2 linked regions of the Prochlorococcus marinus XMU1404 genome follow. The main gene of each other region encodes a partner of the protein of the gene in region 2 in a complex. Links are inferred from orthologs where the notes say so. Each region holds a gene or a part of one and is shown on either strand. Other genes may lie near its edges.

Evidence for each region.
Region 1: the proteins of tsaE (region 2) and tsaD are in contact, whole or in part, in a crystal structure (PDB 6N9A), measured with the Thermotoga maritima proteins. The link is inferred for Prochlorococcus marinus XMU1404 from one-to-one orthologs. Residues at the interface, in WP_004082108.1 of Thermotoga maritima: Leu37, Gly38, Lys46, Lys57, Val59, Lys60, Ser61, Thr63, Phe64, Thr65, Leu66, Met67, Val69, Pro71, Tyr82, Arg83, Leu84, Asp86, Asp88, Phe89, Asp93, Ile128, Asp130, Glu131, Arg134; in WP_004082750.1 of Thermotoga maritima: Cys10, Asp11, Arg49, His50, Leu82, Gly84, Gly135, Gly136, Glu154, Thr155, Leu156, Asp157, Asp158, Ser159, Glu162, Asp165, Lys166, Arg169, Leu170, Tyr175, Lys213, Thr214, Leu217, Tyr218, Gln221, Arg222, Asn324.

What each region holds. Positions count from the first base shown.
Region 1 is NZ_JAAORE010000001.1:449,617-460,879, reverse strand. The notes cover bases 301-3,074. They hold tsaD (tRNA (adenosine(37)-N6)-threonylcarbamoyltransferase complex transferase subunit TsaD), read right to left. Parts: upstream 2,336-3,074; coding sequence 1,265-2,335; downstream 301-1,264. Other genes in these bases: psaJ (photosystem I reaction center subunit IX), read left to right, coding at 2,994-3,074; HA144_RS02620 (Photosystem I reaction center subunit III), read left to right, coding at 2,411-2,965; HA144_RS02630 (high light inducible protein), read right to left, coding at 1,083-1,259; HA144_RS02635 (cation:proton antiporter), read right to left, coding at 301-919. Outside these bases: more of HA144_RS02635, read right to left, coding at 1-300; more of psaJ, read left to right, coding at 3,075-3,128; gmk (guanylate kinase), read right to left, coding at 3,144-3,698; HA144_RS02605 (NFACT RNA binding domain-containing protein), read left to right, coding at 3,772-5,472; HA144_RS02600 (hypothetical protein), read left to right, coding at 5,501-5,761; twin-arginine translocase subunit TatC, read left to right, coding at 5,842-6,600; HA144_RS02590 (DUF3067 family protein), read right to left, coding at 6,569-6,886; petC (cytochrome b6-f complex iron-sulfur subunit), read left to right, coding at 7,010-7,546; petA (cytochrome f), read left to right, coding at 7,573-8,505; lgt (prolipoprotein diacylglyceryl transferase), read left to right, coding at 8,516-9,409; cobM (precorrin-4 C(11)-methyltransferase), read left to right, coding at 9,402-10,157; HA144_RS02565 (helix-turn-helix domain-containing protein), read left to right, coding at 10,213-10,695; HA144_RS02560 (Ppx/GppA phosphatase family protein), read right to left, coding at 10,688-11,263.
Region 2 is NZ_JAAORE010000003.1:473,746-490,537, reverse strand. Bases 3,821-6,537 are described here. They hold tsaE (tRNA (adenosine(37)-N6)-threonylcarbamoyltransferase complex ATPase subunit type 1 TsaE), read right to left. Parts: upstream 5,540-6,537; coding sequence 5,102-5,539; downstream 3,821-5,101. Other genes in these bases: ahcY (adenosylhomocysteinase), read left to right, coding at 5,591-6,537; HA144_RS09020 (carbohydrate kinase family protein), read left to right, coding at 4,146-5,144; HA144_RS09025 (alpha/beta fold hydrolase), read right to left, coding at 3,821-4,036. In the rest of the region: HA144_RS09045 (fluoride efflux transporter FluC), read left to right, coding at 1-255; HA144_RS09040 (CrcB family protein), read left to right, coding at 257-586; mgtE (magnesium transporter), read left to right, coding at 630-2,030; HA144_RS09030 (RpoD/SigA family RNA polymerase sigma factor), read left to right, coding at 2,136-3,137; more of HA144_RS09025, read right to left, coding at 3,122-3,820; more of ahcY, read left to right, coding at 6,538-7,009; HA144_RS09005 (DedA family protein), read left to right, coding at 7,011-7,670; HA144_RS09000 (single-stranded DNA-binding protein), read right to left, coding at 7,667-8,038; HA144_RS08995 (rod shape-determining protein), read left to right, coding at 8,170-9,222; rod shape-determining protein MreC, read left to right, coding at 9,227-9,976; HA144_RS08985 (hypothetical protein), read left to right, coding at 9,976-10,491; response regulator transcription factor RpaB, read left to right, coding at 10,673-11,419; HA144_RS08970 (hypothetical protein), read left to right, coding at 13,038-13,283; SsrA-binding protein SmpB, read right to left, coding at 13,311-13,805; Holliday junction branch migration DNA helicase RuvB, read left to right, coding at 13,858-14,913; HA144_RS08955 (tetratricopeptide repeat protein), read left to right, coding at 14,900-15,688; HA144_RS08950 (amidohydrolase), read left to right, coding at 15,692-16,792. UniProt on the Escherichia coli protein: Required for the formation of a threonylcarbamoyl group on adenosine at position 37 (t(6)A37) in tRNAs that read codons beginning with adenine.

The sequences.
Region 1 (11,263 bases), on a different replicon or contig from region 2:
TAAAAACGCAAACAACACCTCCCCAACCTAGCGGACTTAATTCACCCCAAGAAACATCAGCTGCCAAAAGAGGGAAAAGAACAGTAATTGCTAATTGAGCTAATTCACCTATTAAATTATCCAATCTTTCCCTATCAATTACTTCTCTTTTACCTACAATAAAACCTGAAGCTACAGAAGCAGGCAAGCCTGATTCCGGCAAGAAATATTCACAAATTCCATACACAAGGAAAATAAAGCCAAGGGTAACTTGTAGCTCTATGCCAAATGAGGCTTCATTTTTTATTTTTTTTAAAATTTCTGATAGTAACCAACCTGCACTTAAACCTATTAAAACTCCGCCTCCCAGCCTTTGCATTAATGCAATAAATACATCGTTAATCCCACGTAGGTCTCCTAAAGTTAGTTCTAAGAGTAACAATGCTAGTACTGCTCCAATTGGTTCAAGTAACAACCCCTCTGCTTTTAAAACTTCCGAAAGAGGTGAAGCTAGCTTTATTTGTTCAACTAATGGAGAGACAACTGTTGGTCCAGTAGCAAGTACTATGGCACTATATATTCCTGCTACTGGCCATGAAAGGCCTGCCAGCCAATGAGCAATAAAAATTCCAGCGGATAACGAAATAAATAGTCTGACCAATGAAATTTTTAAAACGGTATTTCTTACATTCCCTTCAGGCAGTTTTAAATTTAGTCCTCCTTCAAACAAAACCAAGCAGACTAAGAGACCAACAATAGTTTCAAGTCCTTGTCCGAGATCCAAAGGTTCAACAAGTCCAAAGCCTGATCTTCCAATGAATAATCCCGAAAGCAATAAAATAACGACACTTGGGAATCCTGTAAAAGAAGAAAATAATCTAGCACAAGCGCCTGCGAATACAGTTATTCCCCAAAGTAATCCAAGCCTTTCAGGCGTCATATAAACTTATAAATGATAAAAATATGAGTTATTTTGATTAAATCAATAATCTTATCGCAAGTCCATTAAATACAATACTTTTTAATTTATATATAGGCTGAACAAAACTAATTTTTATTGAATCTCTTAAAAATACTTTTAAGTCAAATGAATTTTATCTTTATTAAGAAAATTGGCTTATCAAAGCAATAATAATAAAAATTATTCCTATCCCGACAGTTGCCATTCTTCCATTCCATATTTCAGCTTGAGGAGTAAAACCTCTTTTCCATAAATTCAGTTCTTTTTTATCAACGAAGTTTTTTGTCTCTTTGATCTCTATTTTAGGTTGTTTATTCATTGCAGTTAGAAAGGAGGATTTTCTTCATAAAGGGTATTTGCTTGTTCAATTGATAGTCTTCCCGAAACACCTAATTTAAGTGAACTTAAATGCTCCTTAAATTTGATCCTGAACAATGCCGCTGCTCCAATCATTGCCGCGTTATCCGTACAAAGATTAAGGGGAGCTAAATGAACTTTAATTGATTTTTTACAAGCTTCACTTTTCATCATTTTTCTTAATGTATTATTAGCAGCCACTCCACCAACTACAACAATATTATCCAAGCCATGATCTTCTGCACATCTTATAGTTCTCTCTACCAAGACTTCTGCAACAACTCTCTCAAAACTCGCAGCAATATCTGAAACTGGGACGTTCTTCCCATCTAAATTTATTTTCTCAACTAGTCTTAATACAGCTGTTTTTAAACCACTAAAAGAGAAATCATATTTAAGAAATCCACCTTTTTTATCAGAAATCCTGCATTTTGGTAAATTAAATTTCATAGGGTCTCCATTTTTAGCAATCTTTTCAATTGCTGGTCCTCCAGGATAACTAAGACCTAATAATCTTCCAACCTTATCAAATGCTTCTCCGGCGGCATCATCAAAACTTTTCCCAAGTCTTCGCATCACTCTTCTATCATCAACCTTTATCAATTCAGTATGTCCTCCACTAACAAGTAATGTAAGGTAAGATTGCTTTGGATAGTTTTCTGAAAATAGAATTGAAGATAAATGTCCCTCTAAATGATGAATTCCCACAAATGGCTTTGAATGTAATATGCAGAGTGATCTTGCAGTTATGGAGCCAACTCTTAAACATCCAACTAATCCAGGAGCTACAGTTGATGCAATATAATCAATTTCCTCAATTTTGATTTTTGATTCTTTTAAAGCCTTTTCTAAAACAAAAGGTAATAACTCCAAGTGCTTTCTAGCTGCAAGCTCAGGAACAACTCCTCCCCATTTTGAATGATCTTTAATTTGAGTTGCAATTATATTTGAATGAATTTTAAAACTATCGTTAATGTTAGAAACTATTGAGACAGATGTCTCATCACAACTTGTTTCAATAGCTAAAACTTTGTGCATATTTGATACAACTTGTTCTATTTTAATATTAATTTCTTAATTAACACACTATTTAGGAATTAAAGATTGCAACTTATGAAATTCTTTTTTTCAATTATAACCTCAGTTTTTCTGTTCCTAGGAATTACTCCAATTGCTCTAGCTGCCAATGGGCCTGCTTTAAACGTAGACAGAGCAAGCACAGAATATACTGCAACAGCCCTAACAAAATGCTCTGAAAACCCTAAATTCATTGAGAGAGCAAGTTCTGCAACTACTCAAAAAGACATCTCAAGATTTGAAAGATATGGAAAAGCATCATGCGGAGATGATGGTCTTCCACATTTAATTATTGGACCTCCACTTGAACCATGGGGTGCTCTTTTAAATAGAGGTCATGAGGGAGATTTACTTATTCCAGGAGTATTGTTTATTTACATAGCTGGAATTATAGGTTGGTCAGGAAGAGAGTATCTGATTGAATCAAAAAAGACTAAGAATCCAGCAGATCTTGAGATCATTATTGACCTAGACTTAGCCAGAAAATGTCTTGTAAAAGGAGCGCAATGGCCTCTTCTTGCTAATAAACAAGGTAGGAATGGGGATTTAAGAGAGAAAGACAACAATATTACACTTAATGGTCCTCGCTAAACATCTTTAAAAAACTTTTATAAAACAAATGTTCAAAATTCTAAACACAAAATTTGTCAGATCTGCCCCAGTGGTAGCAGCAATTTGGCTAAGCCTTACAGCTGGAATAATTATTGAATTTAATAGGTTTTTCCCAGATTTATTATTCCATCCAATGAGCTGATAAAAGAGAAAATAATCAAGTTTTTATTAACTTGATTATTTTTTTTGCTGTTTCATCAACATTGTGATTTGTTAATGCAAAATCAAATTGATTTGATACTGAAATCTCATAATTAGCCCTTGAGAGTCTTTTTTTAATTGCCTCTTCTTTTTCTGTACCTCTATTTCTTATTCTTCTCTCTAACTCTTCTTTATTCGGAGGAAGTAAAAATATTGAAGTTGAATTAGGAAACTTATTTTTTATTTGCCTTGCACCCTCTACTTCAATTTCAAGTAGTACTGTAAATCCCTTTTTTATTTTCTCATTAACAGAATACAAAGGTGTTCCGTAGTAGTTTCCAGCGAATTGAGCCCATTCAAGGAACAGGTTTTGTTCAATCATTTCTTTAAACTTTTCTTGATTTAAAAAGTAGTAATTTTCTCCTTCCTTCTCTCCCTCTCTAGGTTCTCTAGTAGTCGCAGATATTGAAAGCCAAAATTTTTTTTCTTTACCTAATATTTCTTTAATAACTGTTCCTTTACCCACCCCGCTAGGTCCAGTAAGGATAATAAGTTTTTTTTGATTTTTCATATTAAATTTTTTACAGTAAAATAAACTTCTTGTGAATTAAAAAAGAATAATGCAAAAAGGTGTTCCACAGATAATGGATATTACATCTATTAGATCTGTCTTGCATTATTTAACAAAGAACATTTTACCTACAAAGTTTGAAACTGCCCAACAACCAGAGCCTAATACAATTCAATTATGTTTCAGAGGAGTTTATTCTCAAACATGGTTAGAAGTTTCATGGAATGGAGAATCTCCTAGACTACTAAAGATAAATAAGCCAGAAAAGATTGGGAGAGAAAGCACACTTTCTAAACAAATAAGATACGGATTGAAGTATATGGCTTTAATTTCGATTGATCAAGATGATTTCGAGAGAATTATAAAATTTAGTTTTGCAAAAAAACCTGGAGATGAAATTAATAAGTATTTAATTTTTGAATTAATGGGAAAACATAGTAATATTTTCTATTTGGATAATAAACATAAAATAATTGCAGTTGGTAAACAAATTAAATCAAGTCAATCTAGTTTTAGAACAATTTCAACAGGATCAATTTATTCTAGCCCTCCAGTCAATCTCAAAAAAAAACCTAAAGAAGATGAGTCTTTTCAATCATGGAAAGACTCAATTTCAACTGTACCTGAGTCCTTGAAATACTGTTTAATAAATACCTATCAAGGAGTTAGCCCTATCCTCACTAAACAATTAGAGATTGTTAGCAAAACTGGCAATACGAAAATAATGGAAAAAAATATCGATTTCATTGGCGATTCGGACTTAAAGGAAATTTTTAAAAATTGGAAGATTTGGATAAATAGGTTTAAAAACAATAACTTTAACTTTTCCAAATTTAATAAAGATTTTTATTGCGTTTGGTTTTTTGATAAAGAAATTAATTGCGAAAATAAAATAGATTTATGCACCAGTTTAGAGAATTATTATGATTATTATCTGAAACAAAAAAAACTTGAATTATTGGAAAAGAAAATTGAAGGGATAATTTTTAAACAGACCAATACTGAGAAAAAGAATTTTAATATTCAATATGATCTTCTTACAAAATCGGAAAGCTACGAGATATATAAAGAAAAAGCTGACAATATATTCTCTTCAAATGAAATTAAGAAACGAGATATTATTAAAGGACAAAAACTATATAAAAAGTCAAAAAAACTAAAGAGATCTAGAGAATTGATAAAAGAAAGATTAAGTATTTACAAAACAAATATGGATAGATTGGATGAATTCACTACACTCATAGAAAATTTAAATTCTTTAAATCATGAAAAACCTTTTATGAGAATCAGACTACTAGAAGAAATTATGGAAGAAATTTGCAACGAGTTTAATATCAATATTAAGAGGCAAAGAGAAGATAAGAAGAGTACATCTGAGATACAATCTTCACCAATTCAAGTAGACACTCCAACAGGATTGAAGCTTCAGGTAGGGAGAAATATGCGGCAAAATGACTTGATAAGCTTTAAGTACTCAAAAAAAGGAGATTTATGGTTTCATGCACAGGAATCACCAGGCAGTCATGTAGTTTTGAAGTCTTCATCTCAAGCAGCATCTGAACAAGATCTTCAAATAGCTGCAGATTTAGCTGCTTTATTTAGCAAGGCAAAAAGAAACATTAAAGTTCCAATTAATTTAGTAAAGATTAAAGATTTGCAAAAAATCAAAAGAGGAGGGCCGGGTTGCGTTTCCTTTAAAAATGGAGAAATTATTTGGGGAAATCCTACAAGAGGAGAAGAATATATTAAAAAAAATCTTAAAACAGTAATTTAGTTTATAATAAAAAAAATTTTAAAACTAAATGTTTGATTTTCTTTTGGGCAGTCATGAATTTTTAGGAAATCATAGTTTTCCAGAATTTATTGTTGGATATCTCTTTGGTGCTGCATTAATAATTGGGGCTCCTACTGTCTTCTTACTACTCGCCTTCGTAAGCGCTTTAATGAAAACAAATGGGAAAATGGGTGGATATAGAGAATATGAAACTTATGGTGAATCATCTCTAAATGATGCCCCACCCTTCTTATTACCAGATCCAACTAATCCTAAATTAAACAAATAACTAAATTTATCAAAAAATAAATTGAATTTTGACAATAGTTATCTTAAACCTTTTTCTTACAAAATCTTCACTAATTTATAATGAAAGGAACAGGTCAGAGTGAAAATAAATTATCAGATTCGATGACTTTTAGTGATCATTTAGAGGAGCTTCGTCAAAGGATACTTAACTCAATTTACTCAATACTTATATCAATATTCTTTAGTTTTCTTATTATAAAGCCATTAATATCTTTTTTAGAAATCCCAGCTGGTGATATTCATTTACTACAACTTGCTCCAGGAGAGTTTTTATTTGTCGCTATTAAAGTTGCAGGTTACAGCGGATTAATAGTTTCTATTCCTTATATTTTTTATCAAATAATATTATTCATTTCCCCTGGTTTAACAAAACAAGAAAAAAGCCTTATCTTACCCGCAGTTTTCGGTTCAGGTCTTCTATTTTTCTTGGGATTAATTTTTTCATGGTGGATATTAGTTCCTGCAGCCATAAATTTCTTTATTACTTTCGGTGCTGATATTGTTGAACCAACTTGGTCTATAGAAAGATATTTTGATTTTGTTCTCTTGTTAATGTCCAGCACTGCAATAGCTTTTCAATTGCCAGTACTACAATTTATTCTTGGTTCTCTTGGAATAATTACAACTGAAAAAATGATTTCGAATTGGAAGATAGTTGTAATCTCATCAGCAATCTTATCTGCAGTGATTACCCCTTCAACAGACCCATTGACAATGTCGTTGCTATCTATATCGATTGTGTTTTTATTTTTTGTGGGTACTGGATTAACTTACTTATCAGAAAATCTTAAGTCAAAAACTCTTTCATCTTCTCATTAACATTTAATTGCAAGCTAACAGCTCTACCTAACCTTGGCTTAGCATTGACTTTCTTTAGCCATTCCCTTACTTCCTCTGAATATCCACATCTATTCAAAATCTCGATTTTCTCGGCTATCGATTTTTTGTATTCATCTTCACTTAAAGGGAATGATTCCTGTCCAAGAAATCCCCACATCATTTGAAAATAGACAAAATTTCCTCTTCTAAAGAGCCTAAAATCATATTTTTTCCCCCAACGATGAATCAAATAATGAATAACTTCATCTACTATTAATGGGTTCATTTAAATCAATTAATTAAGACTTCCTAAACTTTTACTTTAAATTATTAAAAGTCCTATCTATTTGCAACAGAAATTGAACAATTTGATTCATAATAACTAATAAATAACAGAACCAAGTAGCGAATGACTCAATTAAGTTCCAATGATGTCCCTTCAATGGGTCGAAGGCAATTTATGAATCTTCTTACATTTGGTACTGCAACAGGTGTGGCTTTAGGAGCACTTTACCCCGTAGCAAATTATTTCATGCCTTTGAGAGCAGGTGGTGGTGGCGGTGGAACTTCTGCTAAAGATGAATTAGGGAATCCAATAACTAAGACAGGTTGGTTGGCTACCCATCAAGCGGGAGACAGAAGTCTAGTGCAGGGTCTAAAGGGAGATCCAACTTATTTAATAGTTAATGAGGGTGGGGAAATAGGAGAATTTGGTTTAAATGCAATTTGTACTCATTTAGGTTGCGTTGTCCCATGGGATAGTGGTGCTAATAAATTTATATGTCCTTGTCATGGCAGTCAGTACGATACAAATGGGAAAGTAGTCAGAGGGCCTGCTCCTTTATCTTTAGCGCTGGCTCATGTAGATATTGAAGATGATGCTGTACTCGTCAAACAATGGTCAGAAACTGACTTTAGAACTAATGAAAATCCATGGTGGGCATAAAAAAAATGAAAGGTCTTAAAAATCAAATCATGAAAAAAACAAGTTTATTTATCTGTACTCTGCTTTTCATTTCGAGCATTGTTTTTTATCCTAAGACTACTTTTGCTTATCCATTTTGGGCTCAGCAAAATTACGAATCTCCCAGAGAAGCTACAGGAAAGATAGTCTGTGCAAATTGTCATCTAGCTCAGATGCCTACGATTGCAGAAGTTCCACAATCTGTTGGTGCTGATAGTGTTTTCAAAGCTGTTGTCAAAATACCCTACAAAAATGACTTAAAAGAGATCGGAGCTGATGGTTCTGAAGTTCCATTACAAGTTGGAGCTGTTGTAATGCTGCCTGATGGCTTCAAACTTGCTCCTCAGGAAAGATGGACAGAAGAGATCAAAGAAGAGACAGAGGGAGTATATTTCACTAATTACAGTGAAGAGAAGGATAATATTATCATTGTCGGGCCTTTGCCTGGTGATACCAATAAAGAAATAGTTTTCCCTGTACTTTCCCCTGATCCATCCACTAATAAAGAATATCACTATGGGAAATACTCGTTACATATCGGAGGCAATAGAGGAAGAGGTCAGGTATACCCAACTGGAGACAAAAGCAATAATGTACTTTTCACCTCTTCCACCTCAGGAACTATTAATTCAATAGAAACAATTGAAGATGGTAGTTATAAGGTCAATATAGAAAACGAGAATGGTGAGATAACTACTGAAGCAGTCCCTGTTGGTCCTCAACTTATCGTAAAAGCTCAAGACAAAATTAATGCAGGTGACCCTCTTACAAATGATCCCAACGTTGGCGGCTTTGGGCAATTAGATGCTGAGGTTGTACTTCAGAGCCCTTATAGAGTAATTGGATTGATTGCATTCTTTATTGGTGTAGGTCTAACACAAATACTTTTAGTATTAAAGAAAAAACAAGTAGAAAAAGTACAAGCAGCAGAGGGTATCTAACTTTCTTTAAATGCTTATATTTCAAGCTTTTATACAATCTCCAGGAGAAACTTTTTTAAATTTAGGGTTTATAACTATTAGATGGTATGGATTACTTATTTCGATTTCAGTTTTAATAGGCCTATTTGTCTCAAAAAAACTTGCAAAGTCAAGGAATATTAACCCAGACTACATTAGTGAAATACTTCCATCTTTAATAATCTTTTCAATAATTGGAGCTAGAGCTTATTACGTAATTTTTGAGTGGAGGCAATACAGCGGAGATAATTTTTTCACTTCTTTAGAACTATTCAATAACACCATTCAAATACCTTCTTTTCTAGCAGTTTGGGAAGGAGGCATAGCAATCCATGGAGGTCTAATTGGAGGATTATTAACTATTATCTATTTCTGTAAGTCGAGAAACATTCATTTAAAAACTTTTATAGATATATTAATACCCTCGATTATTCTTGGACAATCTATAGGAAGGTGGGGAAATTTTTTCAATAATGAAGCATTTGGGGTTCCTACAAATTTGCCTTGGAAATTATTTATACCTATCCAAAATAGACCTTTAGAATTTATTAATTACGAATTTTTTCATCCTACTTTTCTCTACGAGTCATTTTGGAATTTTTTAACATTCATCCTCCTTATTTTGGTCTTTAATAAACAGAGTAAAACAGATTTTCTTAGGCCTGGCTTTATTAGCTGTCTTTATTTAATAAGTTACAGCTTTGGAAGATTCTGGATTGAGGGTTTAAGAACTGACCCACTATGTATTGGTGGGCTTCCGCCTTTCTGTAGTGGCGGTATAAGAATGGCTCAATTTATAAGCATTTTTCTATTCTCTTCTGGATTAATTGGAATATTTTTTTTAAGATTAAGAACATATAGTGGTAAAAGTAGAAAGAATGGATAAAAAAATATCCTTTATTGGTGTTGGTCCCGGTGATCCAGATTTATTAACAATAAAAGCTTTAAAAAAGATAAAGAGTGCAGATGTCATTATATGGACTGATTCTCTTATCCCTGAAAAGATTTTAGATTTTTCTAAAGAAGGTTCTGAAAATATAAAAACAAGTTCTCTCAACTTAGAGCAAATCACCTCAACTATGATAAAAAAATTTCAGGAAGGAAAAACTGTTATAAGGTTGCATGATGGAGACCCTTGTCTTTTTGGCGCGATTAGAGAACAAATAGATATTTTAAAAAAAGAAAAAATTGAAATCGAAGTTATTCCAGGTGTAAGTGCTTTTCAAGTGGCAGCAGCATATCATGAAGCTGAGTTAACTATCCCAGAGGTAACGCAAACAATAATTTTAACAAGAGCCGGAGGAAGAACTGGTATGCCCGAGAAAGAATCTCTGAAAGATCTTGCGAAACACAATTCCTCTTTATGCCTTTATCTAAGTGCTAGGCATGTAAAAAGGTCTCAAGACACTTTACTAGAGTTTTATCGCCCAGAGACTAAAGTTATTGTTGGATTCAGAGTATCTTGGGATGATGGTTGGACATCATTAATAGAATTAAAAGATATGGAAAACTTTTCTATTGAAAAAAAATTAATTAGAACAACTATTTACATAATTAGCCCAGCAATTAATAATTCTCAAAACAGGTCTAATCTATATAATCCATCATATAGTCATCTTTTTAGAAATAAATAATCATAAAGTTGATAGAAAAATATTAATCACTATAATTAGTAAAAATTTGTTTGCTTTGAAAGAAATAAAATCTAATCCAGAAGACAATACAAAACCACAATCCTCGTTAAAGAGAATTGGAAATTTTATTAAAGAGGCAAGGTTAAGTAGAAATCAATCTGTTGAAGAATTGGCTTCTGATTTAAAAATTGGATCTCATCAACTAAAAGCCATAGAAGAAGGCAATGAAGAAGAGCTCCCTGAAAAAGTATTTATCAAAGCAATGGTTCGTAGAATTTCTCAGAAGCTGAAACTTGATACAGAATTTATAATGAATGAATTAAAGACAGAGAGGCAAGAGATAAAAATAGAAGAAATAGTTGAAGAAGTGGCTAAAAAAACTAGAAAATCTAAGGATCCAAGTCCACTAGGGTTCTGGATATTTATTTTAATTTCAGGCTTTCTTGGATTAGTCGCCTCATCCTTAATTTTTAATTTATTTTCAGAGTCTTTTCAGAATCAAACTCCAAAACAAGAACTTATTAAAAAAACTAAATAACTTTTAAATCCAAATTCTTTAGCTCTTTTATAACATTACAGCATAATCCTAAGTTCCATTTTTCAAGGAGAAGATCATGGCCTTTATTTATAGGAACAAGTTCAAATTTAAGAATATTTTCCCGTAATTTTATTTGAACTGAGGAGATTACCTTGTCAGGTCTTTGATCAAGAGATGCTGCTAATCTCAGGATTAATGACATTTCAAGAACTAATGTTTTATCTTCTTTGGATATTAGACTTTGCCAAGACTCATGTCTTTTCTTGGGTAAAGTCTTTCTATGGTATCTAGCGATCGAAGCAATAATATTTGTTTCTGCTTCAGAATATCCCAATAAATCGCAATTTTTTATTAAGTACCAAGAGTGTTTGTGATATGAACTAACATTTACGTATTTCCCACAATTATAAAGATTAGAGGCTGCCCAAAGAAGTTCTTTAGCTTTAGGGTCATTATCGGTATGAAAGATATTTTTAGTCTGATCATAGATTTGAAAGGCAATATCGATAACTTTCTCAGCTCTTGTATTATCTACTCCGAACTTTTTTGCCTGATGAACTATAGTCGT
Region 2 (16,792 bases):
ACTTCAATCGTGAATTTCATAGCATCATTTTGTCTAGGAATTTTAGTAGCATTAAATTTTAATAATAACGACATATTGTTATTATTTTATACTGGTTTTTTAGGTTGTTTTAGTACATTTTCTTCCTTTATTTTTCAACTATTTGTTCTTCTGAGGAAGAGGAAATTCATAAGATTATTTTTTCACTATATAGAAGTAATTGTATTTTCTTTTCTTTTCTTTTATTTAGGTTACTTTCTTATTATTTTTTTTTAAATTGAAAATACAAACTTTTTTTTATCTTCTTTTAGCCTCTTATTTAGGTACTTTTTTAAGACTTTTTATAGATAATAACTTTATTATTTCAATACTCGGCTCATTTTTTGTTGGTTTTATTATTAGTAAAAGATTAAGTTACTCAAGCGAAAAAATTTTACTAAGTGGTTTTTTTTCTTGCTTTACGTCCTTTAGTGGATTTATATATTTCTTATATAAAATTCTTAATCAAGGAGATTTGATAAGATTTATAATTTTTTTTAATTTAATCATTATCTTAAATCTATTCACAATGTATTTTGGCTTTTTAATTAGTAGAAAAATTACTTAGATTTCATATAATAGTGATGTTACTTTGACAAGGGATTATATTTATGAATGAAAATAATCTTGAAACAGTTACATCCTTATCTTCAGATTTAAGTACTCGAGAAAATATTACTGTTCAACTTGAAGAATTACTTATCGCAGGAAATTATGATGAGGCAAAGTTACTTTTAGAACCTTCCCAACCTGTTGATATTGCAGAGGCTATTGGAAGTCTTCCATTAATTTTGCAGGCATTAGCTTTTAGATTATTAAAAAAAAATGAGGCAATTGAGGTTTATGAATATTTAGATCCAATAGTTCAACAAACTTTATTAGACAGACTTCGTTCAGGAGAAGTTTTAGAAATAGTTGAGAAAATGTCGCCTGATGATAGGGTTCAACTCTTTGACGAATTACCTGCAAAAGTTGTACGAAGATTTTTGTCTGCTCTGAGCCCTGGTGAAAGAAAAGTAACAGCTGAATTACTTGGATATGAACCGGAAACTGCTGGAAGATTAATGACAACCGAATTCATAGACCTTAAAGAGATGCAAACGGCAGCTGAGGCTCTTTCATTAGTCAGAAAAAGAGCTCCGTTTACAGAAACAATTTATAGTTTATACGTTACGGATAAAGAAAGACATCTAACGGGTATTCTTTCTTTAAGAGATCTTGTAACTGCGGATCCTTCCAAGCCGATTGGAGATGTTATGACAAGAGATGTTGTTAATATCTCAACGAATACGAATCAAGAAGAAGTCGCAAGAGCGATACAACGATATGATTTCTTAGCGCTCCCAGTTGTTGATAAAGAAAAAAGACTTGTTGGAATAGTAACTGTTGACGATTTAATTGATGTTATAGAGCAAGAAGCAACAAGAGATATTTATGCGGCTGGGGCAGTTCAACCTGGAGATGAAGATGATTATTTCCAGAGTAGTTTATTTACCATAGCTAGACGAAGAATTTTGTGGTTGTTAATTTTGGTTTTGGCAAATGGTTTGACTACAAAGGTTATAGCGATGAATGATCAAATTTTAAAAGAGGTAGTTTTGCTAGCTGCATTTATCCCACTACTCATTGGTACTGGGGGAAATGTTGGCGCTCAAAGCTCAACGGTTGTAATTAGAGGTTTAAGTACTCAAAAATTGAAGTCTCTTGGAGCAATTAAGGCAGTAATTAAGGAGGCAATAACAGGCGCTCTCTTAGGTATTTTGATGATGATAGTAGTATTCCCCTTTGCTTGGTGGCAAGGAGAAGGCCCTCTAATAGCTTCTGCAGTAGGAATAAGTTTAATATCTATAACGACTTTAGCTGCTACAACTGGTGCCATTTTACCTTTATTGTTTGACAGAATGAGATTAGATCCAGCTTTAATGTCATCTCCTTTTATAACTACTGTCACCGACATAGCAGGTGTTTTTATTTATCTAAGTACAGCAAATTGGTTATTAAGCTCTTCATAGTCTGAATCCACTAGGTATTTATTCTCATTTTTGTAAATTTGTGGATTTTTTTGTTTAACTTTACATTTCTTAATGGTATTGTTTACAAAACAACATTTAACTTTCATGTCTTCTGAAACATTAAGTGAGAATAAATTAGCAACAATATCAAGTCTAAAAGCTAGTAACGATGTAGACCTTGTTAGATCTTATCTAAGAGATATTGGTAGAGTTCCACTTCTATCTCACGAACAAGAAATAACTCTTGGTAGGCAGGTTCAAGAATATATGCAAGTAGAAAGAGCAGAATTGGAATTTATTGAATTAACAGGAGATAAGCCAACTGTTGACGAATTATCAAAAAAATTAAATTTACCCACTTCTATCATAAAAAAAAGATTAAGAGCTGGACAAAGGGCTAAAGAAAGAATGGTTGCAGCTAATTTAAGGTTGGTAGTTAGTGTTGCAAAAAAATATACAAAAAGAAATATGGAATTATTAGATTTAATTCAAGAGGGAACTATTGGTTTGGTAAGGGGTGTAGAAAAATTTGATCCAGCTAGAGGTTATAAGTTTTCAACATATGCATATTGGTGGATTAGACAAGGAATTACAAGAGCGATAGCTGAAAAAAGCAGGGCAATAAGGCTACCAATTCATATTACTGAAATGTTGAATAAGTTAAAAAAAGGTCAAAGAGAGTTGAGTCAAGAAATGTCAAGAACTCCAACAGTAAGTGAATTAGCGAAATATGTTGAGCTTCCAGAAGAAGATGTTAAAGATTTGATGTGCAAAGCTGGCCAGCCAGTTAGTCTTGAAACAAAAGTTGGTGATGGCGAAGATACTGTTTTATTAGATTTACTGGCTGGCGGAGAGGATTTGCCAGATGAACAAATAGAGATGGATTGTATGAGGGGTGATCTTCATTCTCTTTTGCATCAATTACCAGACCTGCAATGTAGGGTTTTAAGAATGAGATACGGTATGGATGGTGATGAGCCTATGTCACTTACAGGTATAGGAAGAGTACTGGGTATAAGTAGAGATCGAGTAAGAAATTTAGAACGAGACGGCTTAAGGGGTCTTAGAAGACTTAGCGATAATGTAGAAGCTTATTTTGTTTCCTGAATAAATTCACATATTAACTTATTGGTTTCTTCAGGTTCTTCATCATGAGGACAGTGACCAGCACCTTGAATAATATCTAGTCTTTTGATGTTATTGAATCTTTTCTTCCACTCTTTGGCTTCATTTAAAGATTCCCAAGGATCTTTTTCTCCCCAAATTAATTGGATGGGGATATCAATCTTACTGAAAAGATCTGTAGCAAGATAATCATCAAATAAATTAATAAAGCCACGAAATGCCTCTTTAGAGTTTTTCCTAGTAGAGGGTCGATATAGAATTTCAATTAATTCTTCATCTATATTTTTGCCTGAGGGGTATGCTTGTGCGAGTATTTTTTTTATAACTTGTGGATTAGCAGCTCTTGTAAAAAGTGTATTGCTAATTATTCTTTGCCTTACAAAGGTTTTTAATAAAGGCCTTATTAAATTCATTAAAATATCACTTTTTTTTAAGCGTTTATCATCCATAGTTCTTTGGGCACAATCAATTAAAATAGCTCCTTTACAATTATCTCTGAGAATTTCAGCAGTTTTCAATGCAATTACACCACCAATTGAATTACCCACTACGTAAACAGGAGATTTTATTACTTCTGAACAAAATGTCGATATTTGATTACTCCACAAGTCAAATGAATATTTAATGCAATTTTTTTTATAGGGTTCATAATTTAACGAAGCGCTAGGCTGACTGCTTTCTCCGAATCCTAGTAAGTCAATTGCGTAGCAATTAGAAACATTGCCAAGAAAATCTTGATTATGTCTCCAATGATTTTTTGACGCTCCAAATCCATGTACTAGCAAAATATTTGTATTATTTTCGAAAGTAGAATTTTTTGATAAAGACCAAGAAATATCCCAATTTTTCCATTTCCAGGTTCTAGATTTATTAAAAGACACTATGAATTGGTTATTAATTAAAGAATTAGTTATTAATTAAACTTTAATTCAAAAAAAAATTATTTGTTTTTAATTAATTATTCTTAGTTAAAAAAAAGGGGCAATTTTTATGAAAAAGACCAAGGTCGTATGTATTGGAGAGGCTTTAATAGATAGGATTAGAAATGATTGTAATCTAGGATTTACAGATTTTTTGGGTGGCGCACCAGCCAATGTTGCTTGTGCATTAAGAAAATTGAAAATAGATTCAATGTTTATTGGACGTTTAGGAAGTGATAATTTCGGAAAAAATTTTATTACGCAATTTAATCAATTGGAGGTTAATTTAGATTTCTTGCAATTAGATAATGATTTATCTACTCGTGTGGTTAATGTAGACAGAGATCGATCTGGAGATCGTTATTTTTCGGGATTTGAGGGAAGCCCTAATTCATGCTTTGCTGACGAAGCTTTTAGTAAGAAATTAATTGAAAAACAACTTCTCAATTTAGAGAAATTTTTCTTAGAAACACAATATTTAGTTACAGGAACTAATTTGTTAACATCTCCAATATCTAAAGAGACTATTTATTTTCTTCTAGAAAAGGCCAAGAATTTTGGAATCAAAATAATTATTGATTTGAACTGGAGAGAGGTTTTTTGGGATTATTCACATTTTTCATCAGAAATTAGTGGAACTGCGAGAGTAAATTTAATTAAAAAATTTTTAAATCATGCTCATGTTTTAAAACTTGCAAAGGAGGAAGCGACCTTGTTTTTTGATAATGAAGATCCGTTGCTTATATCTCAACAAATGTCTAAAAAACCTGATGTAATAATAACTGATGGGAAAAAACCTGTTGCATGGTATATCAATGGATTTAAGGGAACCACCCAAACTCCTAATTCAAAAAAAATAGTCGATACTACTGGTGCAGGTGATGCTTTTCTAGCTGGCTTAATTTCAAAATTAATTTCATCTGGTTACCCCTCAAATGAAATAGAGATAGAAGATTGCGTTAAGTTTGCATGTGCTTGTGGACTATTGACTTGTCTTGGTGAAGGTGCAATTGAGCAACAGCCAGATTATGAAAAGGTTAATAAATTTTTAGGATCCCTAATCTCGTAGTGCCTTCCACAATTTTTTGCGTAACTAATTTCTACTTTCCAGAAATTTTCAATAAGTGGTTCTATTAATTCTGGCCATTCAATAACTAAAATAGCTTTGCTTTGTAATGCTTCTTCTTCTTCTGAAAAAAAAATTTCTTTTGCTGAAGAACTATTTTCTAACCTGTATAAATCAAGGTGAATTAGAGGGATTTTTCCAGAATTATAGTGATGAGATAAAGCAAATGTAGGGCTTGTAATATCCTCAGAGATTGATAATCCTTTGGCAATGCCTTGCACAAATGAAGTTTTTCCTGCCCCAATGGGACCTTGCAGTAACACAATTGATTGTGGGTTTAATTTTCGTGAGAGCTTTTCACCTAAATTTAAAGTCTCTATTAAATTCTCAACAAACACAAATTCACACAAAAATCATCTATAGTTTAATAGAAAAAGTATTCATAAAATATGATTATCGCGAATTCAATTAAAACATCGATCCCAAACTTCGTAATTGCTGACATCTCGTTATCTGATTTTGGGCGAAAAGAAATAAAAATTGCTGAAACAGAAATGCCAGGATTAATGGCACTTAGAGATAAATATAAATCTGAAAAGCCTCTTCAAGGTGCAAAAATAGCTGGAAGTCTTCATATGACAATACAGACTGCGGTATTAATAGAAACACTTGTTGATCTTGGTGCAGAAGTCAAATGGGCTTCATGCAATATTTTTTCTACCCAAGATCATGCAGCTGCAGCTATTGCAGATAAAGGTATTCCTGTATACGCGAAAAAGGGTGAGACTCTCGATGAATATTGGCAATACACCCATTATATTCTTGATTGGGGTTCAGATTCTCCGAATATGATTCTTGATGATGGAGGAGATGCAACTGGTTTATTGATACTTGGTAGCAAGGCAGAAAAAGATTTGACTGTTTTGAATAATCCTTCTAATGAAGAAGAAATTGCTTTATTCAAATCTATAAAATCTAAGTTACAAGTTGATAGTAGCTTTTACTCTAGAATTAAGAAAAATATTATTGGTGTCACTGAAGAAACCACTACTGGAGTTGCGAGACTTTATCAGCTTCAAAAGCAAAATGCTTTGCCTTTTCCAGCTATTAATGTTAATGATTCAGTAACTAAGAGTAAATTTGATAATCTATACGGATGTAGAGAATCATTAGTTGATAGCATTAAGCGGGCAACTGATGTGATGATTGCTGGCAAAGTAGCATTGGTAATTGGTTTTGGTGATGTCGGCAAAGGTTCAGCACAGTCGCTAAGAGGACTTGGTGCAATAGTTAAAGTTGCTGAAGTTGATCCAATTTGCGCTCTTCAAGCTGCAATGGAAGGTTATAGCGTTGTTACCTTAGATGATGTTGTTGAAGATATAGATATATTTGTTACAGCTACTGGTAATTATCAAGTAATAACACATGAAAATCTCGTTAAAATGAAGGATGAAGCCATAGTTTGTAATATTGGTCATTTCGATAATGAAATTGATGTAGCTTCATTAAAAAATTACCCATGGGAAAATATTAAACCTCAGGTTGACCATATAACCTTACCAAGTGGAAACAAAATCATTCTTTTAGCCGAAGGTAGATTGGTTAACTTGGGCTGTGCCACTGGACATCCTAGTTTTGTTATGAGTAATTCTTTTACAAATCAAGTATTAGCTCAAATTGAACTTTTCAATAAGTCAGAGCAATATGCTAAAGAAGTTTATGTGCTACCAAAACATTTAGATGAAATGGTAGCTAGATTACATCTTGATAAAATTGGTGCAAAACTAACCAAATTAACTAAAGAACAGGCAGACTACATTAATGTATCTGTTGAGGGACCTTATAAACCAGAACTTTATAGATATTAGTTTGAGTATAATTTTTGCAAGTTTTATTACTTCAATTCCTGAATATATCAATTTAGCCGTTGAAAAGAATTCAACGATTGCGTATCTAACTATTTGTTTGGCTATGCTTTTAGAAAATATAATTCCCCCAATTCCTTCTGAGATAATTATGCCATTAGGAGGATTTTTTGTTTATCAACAAAAATTAAATTTCTATATTTTAGTTTTTTGGGGGTTATTAGGAACGATTTTAGGTTCATTACCTTGGTATTATTTAGGCAGATTAGTAAATGAAAAAAGACTTTCAAACTTTCTAGATAAAAAAGGAAAATACTTAGGAATTTCTTCTAATGATTTATTAAAAAGTAAAAAATGGTTTGAGAGATACGGCATATCTTTAGTGTTTTGGGGCCGATTAATCCCTGGTGTCAGAACATTAATTTCCATTCCTGCTGGTATAGAATTAATGCCATTAAAAAAATTTCTTATTTGGACTTCATTAGGTAGTTTAATATGGGTTGCATTGCTTTCATACGCAGGTTATTTATTTGGTGAAAATTATCAAATCATTGAAACTTATGTAGATCAAATTAAATATTTTGTGAAGCCAGTTTTAATTTTTATTTTTTTATATTTTTTTATAAAACTAATTATTAGATTTATAAAAAAAATTAGATCTTAAAAAGGAATTTCACTAGAGTTATTGTTGTTAGTATATTGATTATTTTCAGACTCTTTTCGAGAGCTTAGCAAATTTAATCTATCTACTCTAATTACTGGTTTATATCTGTCTTCACCTGTATTTTTGTCTTTCCAACTATCAATTTTAAAGCTTCCTGTAATTCCAATTAAAGATCCTTTTTTAACGTAATCAGCTGCTATTTGAGCTTGTTTTCCCCAAATTTCTAAATTAAACCAGTCCGGCTCTTCATCTCTGCTTCTTCGGTTAACTGCCAAAGTAAAATTCGCTACGATGCTACCAGATTCAAAATATCTGACATCTGGTTCTCTACCAGCTCTACCAACTAAGTTAATAGTGTTAATTTCCATAATTTTTTTAACTAATACTACTCATATTTTGAGTTTTTGCTCAAAGTTTTAAGTGCTATTCATAACTAAATGAGAGAAATCTGAAAGCTCAATAAAAAATAGATATATTATTTAAAAAAAGAGTTTTTATTGTGATTTTCAACAGATTTAAATTTTCAAGAGACATTGGTATAGATTTGGGAACTGCCAATACTCTTATACATGTATCAGGGAAAGGGGTTGTTTTACAAGAGCCCTCAGTGGTGGCAATGGATTTAGAAGAAGGGGTACCATTAGCAGTTGGTAAAGAAGCTAAGTTAATGTTAGGAAGAACTCCAGGTAACATAAGAGCTGTGAGACCCTTAAGAGATGGGGTCATAGCAGATTTTGATGCGGCAGAGCAAATGATAAAGACATTTATTCAAAAATGTAATGAAGGTAAGGGCTTATTAGCCCCTAGAATAGTAATTGGTATTCCAAGCGGAGTTACTAGTGTTGAGCGAAGAGCAGTCAGAGAAGCTGGATTAGCCGGAGCTCGAGAAGTTCACTTAATTGATGAACCTGTGGCAGCGGCAATAGGAGCATCATTACCAGTAACTGAACCAATTGGCACTATGATTGTTGATATTGGTGGTGGCACTACGGAGGTTGCAGTATTAAGTCTAGGTGGAACTGTATTAAGTGAATCAGTTCGAATTGCTGGTGATGAAATCAATGAATCAATTGCTCTTTATCTTAAAAAAGTTCATAATTTAGTCGTTGGAGAAAGAACTTCAGAAGATATTAAAATCAAAATTGGGTCTGCATTTCCAGATGATGATTTTGATAAAACCTCTCTAGAGGTTAGGGGTTTACATCTTTTATCTGGTTTACCAAGGTCAGTAACATTGACTTCTGGAGAAATTAGAGAAGCTATGGCTGATCCTCTCAGTAAAATAGTTGAAGCTGTAAAAAGAACTTTAGAGCGAACTCCTCCAGAACTAGCCGCAGATATTGTTGATAGGGGTATTATGCTTGCAGGAGGAGGAGCTTTAGTAAGAGGCATTAATGACTTAGTGAGCGATGAAACGGGAATATTTACTCACATTGCAGAAAACCCACTATTGTGCGTAGTTAATGGTTGTGGAGAAGTTTTGGATGATTTTAAAAAGCTTAAAAGAGTTGTTGATACTCCAGACTTTATAAGGAACGCAATAAGAGATTGATACTATGTTAGATATCCGACGAATTTCTACTAATCGTTGGTGGCATAAAAAGAAAAATTGGATTTTATTCGTGATTTCTTTATTTTTGATTTGTGTCAGGATTTCAAAAGGTGCTCTTTATAAGGATTTTTATTATTTTATTTCAAAGCCTTTTTGGCCAGGCCAATTTCAAAAAGAAGTTATTCTGAAGAGCAAAGAAAAAGAATCTCTAATGAAATTAAATCTTCTTGAAAAAGATAATTTAAGATTGAGGCAAATTCTAAATCTTCAAGAATCAGCTAATAGTAATACTATTTCAGCTGCAGTCATTTCTAGAAAAACAGGAAGTTGGTGGAGACAGATTATATTGAATAAAGGTTCAAAAGATGGGGTTGAAATTGGAAGTATTGTTTTGGGACCGGGTGGATTAGTTGGAAGAGTAGGAAGTACTTCTTTTTTTACTTCGACGGTAAAATTATTAACCTCTCCAGAAAGTAAAGTTGGAGTATGGGTAGATAGAATTCAAATTAATGGACTACTTATTGGTTCTGGAGATAATTATCCTAATTTAATATTGTATTCAAAAGATGCTGATATAAAAGTTGGAGATTTTGTGTCATCTTCTCCTGCTAGTACTTTATTACCCCCAAATATCCCTATTGGTATTGTCCAATCTGTAAACGAGCCATTTAAAGCAAAAAAAAGGGCAAAAATATTACTTTTGGCAAAACCTAATGTAATTGATTGGGTGCAAATTTTAAAAGCAAAAACTTAATGAATAAATTTTTCAAAGAAAAATTATCCATCATAAGTTTTATTCTTATCCCTATCATTTTTTTGTGGCATCCAAATTGGCTAGGATTTTTAGGTATCCAACCATATTGGCCTTTATTTTGGTTGTTGCCATGGTCAATGATTAATGGATCAATCAATGGATTAATATATGGTTTTTTTTTAGGGCTAATTTTAGATTCTGTAACTCTTGATAGTAGTTTTACTCAAATTCCAGGTTTGATTTTGTGTGGAATATGGTTTGGGAGAATAAAAATTCATAGTAATATTTTGTTGGGACATTTTAGGTATGGTTTAATCTGTTCTATTGGCAGTTTTTTATGTTCTACCTTATGTTTTGTACAGATTTTGGTCAAAAATTTATCAGATAGTACTTTTTTACTTTTTATCCCTAGTATTCAAAACATTTTAGCTGAAGTTTTTCTTACAGGTTTTTTTGGCCCTTTAATTTGCTCTCAACTTTTTAGTTTTTTAAAATTTTCTAGGAAAAAAGCATGATAATAAATTGCCCAAATGACGAAAAAGTGTTCGCAAAATTTATATTTTTAGATTATGGAAAAATTTAGTAAATCTTTGGTATATCTGTTTTAGGCGTCGTAATGTTATATTTTTAATTGTTAGAATGAATTTTCAATGCAATAAATATTTGCTTTGAAATATCTGGAAATCTTTTTTACCTATGTCAAAAGCAAGAATTTTAGTTGTTGATGATGAACCAGCAGTTTTGAAGGTATTAGTTACAAGACTTCAATTAGCAGGATATCAAGTTTATTCAGCTACTAACGGCGAAGAAGCTATTGAGTCTTTCCATAGAGATTCACCTGATTTAATAGTTCTTGATGTTATGTTGCCCAAAATGGATGGATTTGCAGTATGTCGAAGAATTAGAGCTGAATCAGTAGTCCCAATTATATTTTTGACTGCATTAGAAGCAATTTCAGAGAGAGTCGCAGGTTTAGATTTAGGAGCTGATGATTATTTATCAAAACCATTTAGTCCAAAAGAGTTGGAGGCCAGAATTGCTACTATTCTGAGACGAATGGGTCCTGCCGTAACTGTTACTGAAACGAAAGAAACCCCATCTGGCAAGGGTGTTATGAAATTTGGAAGTTTAGTTGTTGATACTAATAGAAGACAAGTTTCTAGGGCAGGAGAAAGAATTAGTCTAACTTATACCGAATTTAGTCTTTTAGAATTATTATTTGATGAACCGGGAAAAGTTGTGCCACGAGCAGAAATTTTAGAACAGTTGTGGGGTTATCCTCCTAGGAGAGCCGCAGATCTAAGAGTTGTAGATGTATACGTAGCGAGACTAAGGGGTAAATTGGAACCTGACCCTAGGAATCCAGAATTAATATTGACTGTTAGAGGGATCGGTTATGCATCTCAGAGAATTGGCGAAACAGCAACATCTTTGGCAAGTTAAGCCTTGGTCTGATACTTTTATTAAATAAAAGAAAACATTAAATTAAATTTTGTCTGAAATTAGAGCAGCTCGCTTACAAAAAGCTAATTCACTAGTAAGTAAAGGATTTGCTTCTTACGCAGAGAGTTTTCAAGTTTCCCATACCACACAATTTCTTATTCAAAAATTTGATTATTTAGAAAATGGTCAAGAGGAAAACTTTAATGTCTCTATTGCTGGTAGAGTCATGGCAAAAAGAGTAATGGGTAAAATTGCTTTTTACAAAATAAGCGATCAAGAAGGCCAGATTCAGCTTTACATAGATAAAAGGATTATCGATTGCAATTTAGAAACCCAAAAATTACTTTCTTTTGAAGATATTAAGGAAATAGTAGATATTGGTGATTGGATAGGAATCTACGGAACTATTAAAAAAACTAATAAAGGTGAGATTTCGATTAAAGTTGAAAAATGGGAAATGCTATCCAAATCATTACAACCTTTACCCGATAAATGGCACGGATTGACTGATATCGAAAAAAGATATAGACAACGTTATTTAGATTTAATAGTTAATCCTTATTCTAAAAATGTATTTAAAACAAGAGCAAAATGTATAAGTTTTATAAGAAAATGGCTAGATAACAGAAATTTCTTAGAAATAGAGACTCCAATTCTGCAATCTGAGGCTGGTGGTGCTGAAGCAAGACCATTTATTACTCATCACAACACATTAGATATTCCGCTGTATCTACGAATAGCTACAGAATTACACTTAAAAAGAATGGTTGTTGGAGGATTTGAGAAAGTTTATGAATTGGGAAGAATCTTCCGGAATGAGGGGATAAGCACGAAACATAATCCAGAATTTACCTCAGTTGAAATTTATCAAGCTTTTTCTAATTATGTAAATATGATGGATTTAACAGAAGAATTGATTAAAGATGTCGTAGCTGATGCATGTGGCTCTTTAGTAATAAATTATCAAAATAAAGAAATTGATTTTTCGCAACCTTGGTTAAGAATATCAATGAAAGATATAGTCAAACAATATACAGGTATTGATTTTGATTCTTTCTCTGGAGATTTTCAAGCAGCAAAACAAGCCGCTAGAAGAAAAAATGTTGAATTTTCTAATAAGGTTAATACTATGGGAAGACTTTTAAATGAAGTCTTCGAGCAAAAAGTAGAGTCAGAACTCATAGAACCTACTTTTGTTACCGATTATCCTATTGAAATTTCTCCTTTAGCTCGGCCTCATCTTGATAATAAAGAAATGGTTCAGAGATTCGAATTATTTATTGTTGGACGTGAGCTGGCAAATGCTTTTAGTGAATTGATAGATCCAGTAGATCAAAGAGAACGAATGCAATTACAGCAGAGTCTTAGAGATGAAGGGGATTTCGAGGCTCATTGTATAGATGAAGATTTTTTGAATGCTTTAGAGATTGGCATGCCTCCTACTGGAGGATTAGGCATAGGTATTGATAGACTTGTTATGTTAATTACAAATAGTCCCTCAATTAGAGATGTAATTCCTTTCCCATTGTTAAAACCAGAAATAACTTCTAATAAAAATGAAAAATTAACCTTGTAATGAAGTAAAATAGAAAAATTATTCCAATACGAATTTTTTTAAATGAGTGGTGAACGTGTTGGTTTCCGTTTTAAACATGCGGATGCAGTAGTGAAAAGAAATCCTCAAGGCCGATCAAGAAGAGGGTGGGTTATTGAACCAGTAGAGCAAACTACAAGCAGAGGGACAAAAATGCCAGCGTATAAAATTCGCTGGAGAGATAGTGAGAGACCTGAAACTGTTTTACAACACATGTTAATTGCAGATCCAGATCCATCCCCTCCTCCAAGTTCAGTAAGCTTAGATTAATAGTTCCAAAAATTCTTATTAATATTTTTACCTTTTTAGTGCAGAGTTGATTTCTTTTTTGATAGTCTTTTGTTTTTCATCTTGTCTTTTATCATGTATTTTTTTCCCTTTACCGACTCCAATAGTTAGTTTGATCCATGACCCTTTTAAATATAGTGATAGTGGAACAATAGTCATTCCTTTTTTTTCAGTATTGGATTTAAGTTTGATTATTTCTTTTTTATGAAGTAGCAACTTTCTATTTCGTAATGGATCATGATTAAAAAAAGAACCTACATTCTTATGTGGTGAAATGTGGACATTTAATAATAAAATCTCACCATCTCTGAATGAACAGTAACCATCTCTTAAATTTGCTTTTCCGTTTCTAATAGACTTTACTTCAGTTCCTAAAAGTTCAATTCCAGCTTCAATTGTTTCAGATATTGCATATTGAAATTTAGCATATCTATTTTCAGCTAGACGTTTATAATTATTATCTTTTTTAGTATTTTGTTGACTTTTGTTTGAATTTTTTGCCATTTTAGTTGTAAAAAATTTTCCTACTCAGAACAATTGCTATTAACCTTTCATTATGGCAATAATTTCTTCCAATATAGGCGATAATAACTATCCTCGAATTAAAAAAGAAATTAGGCTAGTTGATTCAAAAATAATTCCAGAAGAAAAGAAAAGTAATAACCTGAATCTAGCTCGGCCTGAAACTTTACAAGAATTTATTGGTCAAGATCAACTTAAGTCTTCTTTGAGAATAGCTATAGATGCTTCAATTTATAGAAAAGAACCCTTAGAGCATATTCTTTTATACGGACAGCCTGGTCTAGGTAAGACCACTCTGGCTTTTTTGATAGCCCATGAAATGAATACAAGATGTAGAATAACTACTGCACCAGCAATTGAAAGACCAAGAGATATAATAGGTTTGCTGCTTGGATTACATGAAGGTGAAGTTTTATTTATTGATGAAATACATCGCTTAAATAGGTTAACTGAAGAGTTGTTATATTCTGCAATGGAAGATTTCAGATTAGATTTAACTATGGGAGCTAATAGAGGAACTCGTTGCAGAACAATTAATCTTCCCAAGTTTACTCTGATTGGTGCGACAACTAAATTAGCCTCAATTAGTGCGCCTCTAAGAGATAGATTTGGAATATCTCAGAAAATTGAATTTTATACATATGATGAATTACAACAAATAATTGTTAATTTCTCCCGATTGATAAACCTTAATTTAGATGATGAAGCATCTTATAATTTAGCAAAGATATCCCGAGGGACTCCAAGAATTGCTTTGAGATTGTTAAGAAGAGTTAGAGATTATGCTCAAGTCGTTATAAAAACCAATGTTATCTCAGTTAATTTAATAAAAAAAGCTTTAAATTCTTATCAAATAGACGAAAAGGGATTGGATTTTTTAGATAGACAATATTTATCTTTTATTAGGAATAATAATAATCCAACTGGTCTTGATTCAATTGCGGCTGGCTTGGGTGATGATTCCTCAATGTTAGAATTTGTAGTTGAGCCATATCTAATACAAATTGGTTTCCTCATGAGAACCCCTCGAGGAAGAATGCTTACTGATTTAGGCAAAAAGTACATTGATTCAAAACATGATAACTTTTAAAAAAGTTAAAGTTTGTTTTATATTGTTTTTTGTTTTTGTCAATATTTTTTATATTTACCCATCATATTCATTATCTTTGAGAGAGGATTTGTTTAAGAATGCATTAGATTTAAGCTCAGGCGGAAAATTTAATCTTGCTTTAGAAGAGTGGGATCGCTATCTTGATTCTTATCCTAATGATGCTGCAGGTTTGAGTAACAGAGGAAATGTAAGACTTGTAATAGGAGATTTAGAAGGATCAATAGATGACCAAAATAAGGCAATAAGTTTAAATCCTAGAGAAATAGATCCTTACATTAACAGAGGTATAGCGGAGGAAGCATTAGGGCAATGGTCGGAAGCGAGAAAAGATTATATGTTTGTTATTTCGCAGGATAGTAAGAATTTTTCTGCATTATATAATTTGGCTAATGTTGAGGGTTCCACATCACAATGGGAAAAAGCAAGAGATTTATTTTCAAAAGCTGCATTATATAATCCTGGATTTGCTATGGCTAGGTCAAGCATGGCTTTAGCAGATTTCCAGTTGGGGAATATTGATGACTCTGAAATAGAATTAAAAAAATTAATTAGACGTTATCCAACTTTCGCAGATGCTAGGGCAGCTTTAACAGCTTTGAATTGGTCGAAGGGTGAATCTGGTAAAGCAGAGAGTAATTGGATAGCGGTAACTGAATTAGATCCTAGGTATAGTGATGAGGAGTGGTTAATAAAAGTAAGAAGATGGCCTCCAAAACCGACTAAATATTTAATGAAATTTATTGATTTAAAATAAGAAATGAATAGAGATCAGATTTTTAAACAAGTTGATTCGTTCAATGACGAATTAATTAATTTAAGAAGACATATTCATGCCCACCCGGAATTAAGTGGGCTTGAAAATCAAACAGCAATTTTAATAAGTGGTTATTTAAAAAATATTGGTTGGTCAGTTACAGAATCCATAGGTAGGACTGGCGTTATAGCTGATTTTGGCCCCTTAGAAAAAGGTATTATAGGCATCAGAGTTGATATGGATGCTTTACCAATATTTGAGCAAACTAAATTAAGTTTTTCTTCAAAAGTAGATGGTGTTATGCACGCGTGTGGTCATGATTTGCATATAACGATTGGGTTGGGAATAGCAAAAATTGTGAAGGATCTAAAACTTAATTTCGGGACTAGGATAATTTTTCAGCCAGCTGAAGAAATTGCTAGTGGAGCTAGATGGATGATTAAGGACGGTGCAACTAATGGTTTAACTCATATTTTAGGCGTTCATGTATACCCCGATTTGCCCGTAGGGACTATTGGAATAAAAGAGGGAAGTTTAACAGCAGCTGCTGGAGAACTCAAAGTAGAGATTAAAGGAAAATCAGGTCATGGTGCTCGACCTCATGAAGGGGTTGATGCTATTTGGGTTGCCTCTAAAGTTATTTCTGGAATTCAAGAATTAATAACAAGGAAGTTAGATCCTTTAGATCCTGTAGTAATAACTTTTGGTAAGATTAATGGTGGTAATGCATTTAATGTTCTTGCTGAAAAGGTTAGTTTAATTGGTACTGTTAGATGCACTAATCCTAAATTATTTAAAAATATTGGTAATTGGCTCAGTGAAAATATCTCCTCTTTAGCTAATAGTTGCGGAGCTGAAGTAAAAGTATTATTTAGAGAAATTACTCCTCCAGTTAATAACGATTTTGAACTTAATAAAGTTCTCAGAGATTCTGGTATTAAGATTTTGGGTCAAGAAAATGTTATAGAACTACAAAAACCATCATTAGGTGCAGAAGATTTCGCAGAGTTCTTGAATGATATTCCTGGAGCTATGTTTAGACTAGGTGTTTCAACTTCGAATGGATGTGCTCCTCTACACAGTTCCAAATTTGATCCAGATGAA